DNA from 2 places in the Cupriavidus sp. SS-3 genome. Region 2 is predicted to be linked to the other one. Evidence: riboswitches for the same ligand, from Rfam matches in the RefSeq annotation. Region 2 holds a riboswitch; the other holds the start of a gene.
The links. Region 2 has a riboswitch for glycine ahead of gcvT (glycine cleavage system aminomethyltransferase GcvT). Riboswitches for the same ligand answer to the same signal wherever they lie in the genome.
Positions count from the first base shown of each region.

Region 1 (3,405 bases), on a different contig from region 2:
TTGCCATAAGTTCCCCACTAGTAAAGGCGCGCCACTCATTTCCACATGAGGGCGGCGGGCCAGACGGCGAGGGTGGAAAGACCGGTCAAAGGTGGGGAACCGGCCAGCCTTGCGGCTGCCTCGCCCGGCCCGCCAGGGAGCCGGCTTGGTTCGTGCGAACACACAGGCGTTGCCCGCTACAAGCGCAACGCCTGTCCACCTTATACATCCGGGCTTTCCACACCCGATCATCGGTGGTCCGATGACGCCACCAGTATTTCCTGTCGGTACCGGGGAATCGATGAGAGATGTCGCATTTCCAGGGGCGCGCGAAGTTTGAATCCGGGCAACGGATTCAGAAATCGCTGACTCTTGAAAATGCGCTTGCGTGCTAAGCCCTTTGCCTCCGCCGCCTCACGCCCGCACCGGCGCCAAAACCGCGCCAGGCACCATCGCCGGCGCACTCCCCATTGCCTGGTCCACAACCCCCGCCACCATGTCCGCCGTCACCGCCGACAAGGTCCACCCCAAATGCCCATGGCCGGTGTTGTAGAAGATGCAGGCGGAGCGGCCGCGGCCCACGCGCGGCAGCATGTCGGGCAGCATCGGCCGCAGCCCGGCCCATGGCACCACGCTGCGCGTGCTGACGCCGGGGAAGCACTGCTGCACCCAGTCCACCAGCGGGCGGATGCGGTCGGCGCGGATATCGCGGTTGGTGCCGTTGAACTCGGCGGTGCCGGCGACGCGGAAGCGGTCGTCGCCGAGGCGGCTGGTGACCAGCTTGGTTTCGTCGTCGAGCAGGCTGACCGTCGGCGCAGCGGCGCGGCTGGCTTCGTCGGTCAGGTTGACCGTGATCGAATAGCCCTTGACCGGATAGATGTTGACGCGGTCGCCCAGCCCTGCCGCCAGGGCGCGGCTGGCGGTGCCTGCGCAGATCACGGCACCGTCGAAGGTAGAGCTGGCGCTGTCCGCGCCGTCCTGCACGGTGACGGTGGCATGCCTTCCGTCCGTCTTCACCGCGCGCACGTCCTGGCCGTACCGGCAGCGCACGCCCAGGCGGGCAGCGGCGGCGGCCAGGCCGCTGGTGAACTTGTGGATGTCGCCGGTCGAATCGCTTTCGGTGAAGTAGCCGCCGTAGTAGGAACCCGCCAGCATCGGCTCGATCGCGCGCATCTCCTGCGGGGTCACCGCGCGCCGCTCGAGCCCGCCTTGCGCCAGCAGCGCGGAGACGCGGCCGGCATGCTCGAAGCCGGCTTTGTCACGGTAGATATGGAGAATGCCTTCCTTCTTCAGGTCGAAATCGATGCCTTCCTGCGCCGCCCAGGCAAACAGGTGCTCGCGCGCGGCGATGGCCAGGCGCGCGGTCTCGATGGTGTTGCGGCGGTAGTGGGGAATCGACGCGATGAACTCGGCGAACCACGACAGCTTGTGCCAGCTGGGCCGGGGATTGACCAGCAGCGGCGCATCCTTGCGCAGCATCCACTTCATCCCCTTGACGATGGTGGACCAGTGGGTCCAGACCTCGGCGTTGGATGCGGAGAGCTGCCCGCCGTTGGCGAACGAGGTTTCCATGGCGGCATAGCGATGCCGTTCGAACAGCGTGACGGAGAATCCGCGCCGCGCCAGCGCGTAGGCGGTGGTGACACCGGTGATGCCACCGCCGATGACAGCGATTGTCTTCATGATCTGCAGGATCCAGGAACGTCGAAGGGTGGGAGTCCGCACGCGACATGCGTGTAGGACGCCCCCTCTGTTCTGGACCTGAGAGATTCACGACGCCTTGCCGCGGGGGCGGGCGCGCTTGCTCCTTCGGTATGCCGGGCGGACGATGGCGTCCGGCATTCTTCAGAGTGCACTGACGGGTGATGCCGGTCCTTTTGCCTGAGAGTTTCCGGGGCGGTTGCTCCTTCGGCGCCATGCGCGGCGGGCGCCGCGACAGTCTCTCCCTGCATCACGCTGGCTTGACGCCAGTCGGGGCAATGTAGTGACAAGGCCCCGTATTGGATATGCGGGTTAACACGGATGCATGCGGATATGGCGCGCTAGCCGCGTCGCTATGTCGCATCGGCCGATGGCTTCCGGCCCCATAAAATGTCAGCGCTCGCTATCGAGGACGTCCGGGAGGAGCGCCTGATGCTGCGCAGGCGTCGCGGCGAGCCCACAACGACGACAACAAGGCATTCAGTGAAGAAACACCGCATTGCACTGGCCGTTTCGGCAGTGCTGATGGGCCCCGCCGTGGCCGCCGCCCAAGGGGTGGAGGCAGGCGTGGAGGCGCCCGCGCCGCTGCAGGAGGTGGTGGTATCGGCCCGCCCCGAACGCGGCGAGACGCCGGCGATCCCGCCCAACACGCCGGCGCCGGCGTATGGCATCAGCAGCACGCGCATGGCCGACTTCAACGTGGTCAATACCGAGGACGCGCTCAAGTACGCGCCCAACCTCGCCGTGCGCAAGCGCTTTATCGGCGATATGAATTCGATCATCTCGGTGCGCAGCACCAGTTCGCGCCAGTCGGCACGCGGGCTGGTCTATGCGGACGGGCTGCTGCTGTCCAACCTGCTGGGCTCGGACTTCAGCTTCCCGCCGCGCTGGTCGCTGGTCAATGCCGCCGAGATCGAGCGCATGGACGTGCTGTACGGCCCGTATTCGGCGCTGTATCCCGGCAATTCGCTGGGCGCGACGGTGCTGATCACCACGCGCACGCCGGAGAAGTTCGAGGGCGATGCCAGCGTGCAGCTGTTCACGCAGCGCTTCGGCCTGTACGGCACCCACGATAACTTCAACGGCGTGCATGCCAACGCCTATGTGGGCGACCGCGTCGGCGCGCTCTCGTGGCTGGTCAGCGTGGACCGGCAGGACAGCAAGAGCCAGCCGCTGAGCTTCTACACCGCGTCGCGCTCGACGCGGCCCGCGGGCGCGGCGGACACGCCGGTTTCCGGGGCCTTTTTCGACCAGGACCAGAGCGGGCGCGACCGCGTGGTGATGGGCGTGAACAGCGAGGGCGTTACGCACACGGTGCAGGACCAGCTCAAGCTCAAGCTCGGCTACGACATCACCAGCACGCTGCAGGCGCAGTTCACCGCTGCCTACTGGCAGCAGGACCGCTCCAACGCCACCGGCAGCTACTTGCGCGACGCCAGCGGCAACGTGGTGTCCAGCGGCCCGGTGAATATCGGCGGCTCCCAGTACGTGATTCCGGCCAATGCCTTTGCGCCCGGCAATGGCGAGGACGCGCGCTGGCTCTACGGGCTGTCGCTGCGCACGCGCAACCAGACGGGGTGGAATTTTTCCGGGGTGGCGTCGCTGTTCGACGTCAGCAAGGACGTGAGCCGCAGCGCCAACGCCGTCGGCAACGGACCGGGCACGGTGACTTATGGCGACGGCACCGGCTGGCGCACGCTCGACCTGAAGGCCGACTACCGCCCC
Region 1 is NZ_JAYLVT010000013.1:39,879-43,283, forward strand. It holds gene U9J39_RS20010 (DUF1484 family protein) at 1-7, opposite strand, end outside; gene U9J39_RS20015 (D-amino acid dehydrogenase) at 394-1,704, opposite strand; glycine riboswitch at 1,720-1,838, opposite strand; glycine riboswitch at 1,839-1,937, opposite strand; gene U9J39_RS20020 (TonB-dependent receptor) at 2,164-3,405, shown strand, end outside.
Region 1: another riboswitch for glycine. It lies ahead of U9J39_RS20015 (D-amino acid dehydrogenase); the one in region 2 lies ahead of gcvT (glycine cleavage system aminomethyltransferase GcvT).

Region 2 (3,405 bases):
TGACGGCGTCGATCAGCGCGGCGCGGCTCTCGTAGCCGAGCACCTTCAGCATGTGCTGCTGTTCGGGGCTATCGGGGCCGATATGGCGGGCGGCGAAGGCGTCGCGCGCCTCCAGTTCGGCCAGCGTGGGCCGGTTTGCTTGGGCGGCGTTCATGGGCAGCGGGGCGTTCATGGGCAAGAACCTCGTGGAGGGCGCGGCGGCAGGTGGTCAGCCGTGCCGCGGCGCCGCGAATGCGGTATGCCGGTCCCGGAGGGGGACCGGCGGGCGATCAGGCGCCGACGCTGGCCTTGTAGGCGTCGGCCGACATCAGGCCGTTGACGTCGTCGCCATTGGCCGGCTTGAGCTTGAACAGCCACGCGTCGAAGGCGTTGGCGTTGACGCTTTCCGGCGCCGCGGTGGCGGCCTCGTTGACGGCGATCACTTCGCCGGCCACGGGCGCGTAGATGTCGGAAGCGGCCTTCACCGACTCGACCACGGCCAGCGCGTCGCCGGCACCGACCGACTTGCCCACTTCGGGCAGCTCCAGGAAGACGATGTCGCCCAGCGCGTCCTGTGCGTGGTCGGTAATGCCGATGGTGAGCGTGCCGTCGGCTTCGACGCGCACCCACTCATGCGACTCGGTGTACTTGAGGTCAGCGGGGAAATTCATGAAGGTTCTCCGGATTCAGATCTGTTTCTTGTTGGGTGATGCCTGCCCGGCAACGCTGCCGGCAGGCGAGGGCGACCGTTGGGTGAGCGGGGCTGTCCCCTTAGCTCACGAGTGCCTTGCCATGACGCACAAACGGCAGTTTAACCACAGTCGCGTTGAGTTTGCGGTCGCGGATCTCCACCTGCACGGTGTCGCCCACGTTCACGCCCTGCGGCAGTCGCGCGAAGGCGATCGATTGCGACAGCGAAGGGCTGAAGGTGCCGCTGGTGATTTCACCGTCACCGGCGGGGGTGATGACTTTCTGGTGGGCGCGCAGCACGCCGCCCTTGTCCCGCAGGATCAGGCCGAGGAACTGCTGGCGCGAACCCGCCGCGGTCAGTGCCGCCTTGCCGGTGAAGTCGCGCTCGCTCTGCAGGTCGACGGTCCACGCCAGGCCCGCGTCCAGCGGCGAGACCTTGATGTCCATGTCCTGGCCGTACAAATTCATGCCGGCTTCCAGGCGCAGCGTGTCGCGTGCGCCCAGGCCGGCCGGGCGCACGCCCGCGGCATTCAGTTTTTCCCACAGGCCGGCGACGCTTGCGGCCGGCACCACCAGCTCGAAGCCGTCCTCGCCGGTGTAGCCGGTGCGCGCCACCATCACTTCGCCGAGGTCGGGATCCTGCACGACCACGGCATTGAACGGCTTGAGTGCGTCGGAAGGCTGGGTCGACGGGAAGGTGCTCCACACCTTGGCGCGGGCGTTGGGTCCCTGCACCGCGACGATCGCCAGCGGCTGCACGCCCTCGGGCGCGACGTCCGTGCGGCGCGGGGTGATGGTCACGCCGCTGCCGGTGGCGTCGTTGCGGGCGCGGATCCAGTCGATATCGCCGACCGCGGTGCCGGCGTTGACCACCAGGCGGAAACGGTCCTCGGCGAAGAAATAGACGATCAGGTCGTCGATGACGCCGCCGTTCTCGTCCAGCATGCAGGAATAGAGCGCCTTGCCGGGGGACTGCAGCTTGTCGACGTTGTTGGCCAGCAGGCCGCGCAGGAAGCTGCGGGTATTCGGGCCGGCGAGATCGACCACGCACATGTGCGAGACGTCGAACATGCCGGCATCGTTGCGCACGGCATGGTGCTCCTCGATCTGCGAGCCATAGTTGACCGGCATGTCCCAGCCGCCGAAGTCGACCATGCGGGCGCCGAGGGCGCGGTGGATAGCGTTGAGGGGCGTGGCATGGAGCGTCATGGAATCCTCGGGGGCAGTCTCGGTTGGCGAAAACAAAAAAGGGCCATCCGCCGCAACGATCGCTACGCCAATATGGCGAGCAATCCGCTGCGGCGGATGACCCCTCTGTCCTCGATACCTGAGAGATTACGAGGCGGATCCCGTGGACCCAATCCTCGCGCGCCCCTTCGGTGGGCACGCTCGCCACGAATGACGGGTGCCGCTCTCCAGAGTGCGGCATGCATTGTGTGCATGTTGCATGCCGATCCGACCGGTCCGTGGTGCCTGAGAGTTTTCGGGTGATACCCCTTCGGCGGCGCAGGCGATGCGCGCTCTCCCGGTTGGATGCGCGCAATGTACGGGAGGCCCCGGCCTTTGTCAAACCACGGCAAGGGCCCGTACCCGCCGCTGCGCGCCGGGGCTGCTTACTTCTTCTTGTCGTCGGTGACAACGTTGCCGATGACGCCGCCCACGGCCGCGCCGCCCAGCGTACCCAGCGCGCTGCCGTCGGTCAGGACGGCGCCGCCGACCGCGCCGGCACCGGCGCCGATGGCGGTGTTACGTTGTTTCGGGGTCATGTCCGCGCAACCGGCAAAGGCCGCGACCGTCATGCCGATCAGGGTCACCTTGGTCAAAGTTTGCAGGGTTTTCATTGTTGGCTCCGATGTGATGATTCGTGCATGCCCGAGCGATCCGGCGGACCGGGGGACACACTGATTAGAGTGTCGCGTTATGTCATTGGCTCCGGTCTTTACGAAGTGTTACGCCAGTGACACGGCCTGGCCCACCCTCGCGGCTTGCGCTGACTGACCCGCCGCGGCGAGCGTGTTAACATCGGCAGCTTTGCCGCAGGCCCGGGTGACGGGATGCCGGCAAATCCGCTCTTTCCCGCGATTCCGCTGCCGCCCCCGACACCTGCCCGCATGACCCATGGCCTGAACCCCGCCCAATCCGAAGCCGTCCGCTACCTGGACGGGCCTTGCCTGGTGCTGGCCGGCGCGGGCTCCGGCAAGACCCGGGTGATCACGCAGAAGATCGCGCATCTGATCGAGGACAAGGGCTTCGAGCCGCGCCATATCGCCGCCGTCACATTTACCAACAAGGCGGCCAAGGAGATGCAGGAGCGCATCGCCAAGCTGATGGAGGGCAAGACCACGCGCGAGGGCAAGCGCATTCCGCTCAAGCAGCTGACGGTCTGCACCTTCCACTCGCTGGGCGTGCAGATCCTGCGCATGGAAGCCGAGCACGTGGGCCTGAAGCCGCAGTTCTCGATCATGGATTCGGACGACTGCTTCGGCCTGATCCAGGAGCAACTGGGCACCACCGACAAGAAGCTGATCCGCGGCGTGCAGAGCACGATCTCGCTGTGGAAGAACGGCATGGTCGACCCCGAGGCCGCGATCGCGCAGGCTGCCAATGCCGACGAGCACCAGGCCGCGCTGGTCTACCGCAACTACGTCGCCACGCTGAACGCCTACCAGGCGGTGGATTTCGACGACCTGATCCGCCTGCCGGCGGAACTGTTCGCGCGCAACGAGGCGGTACAGC
Region 2 is NZ_JAYLVT010000016.1:53,489-56,893, forward strand. It holds gene gcvP (aminomethyl-transferring glycine dehydrogenase) at 1-172, opposite strand, end outside; gene gcvH (glycine cleavage system protein GcvH) at 270-650, opposite strand; gene gcvT (glycine cleavage system aminomethyltransferase GcvT) at 751-1,878, opposite strand; glycine riboswitch at 1,974-2,098, opposite strand; glycine riboswitch at 2,120-2,207, opposite strand; gene U9J39_RS21675 (glycine zipper 2TM domain-containing protein) at 2,283-2,510, opposite strand; gene U9J39_RS21680 (UvrD-helicase domain-containing protein) at 2,781-3,405, shown strand, end outside.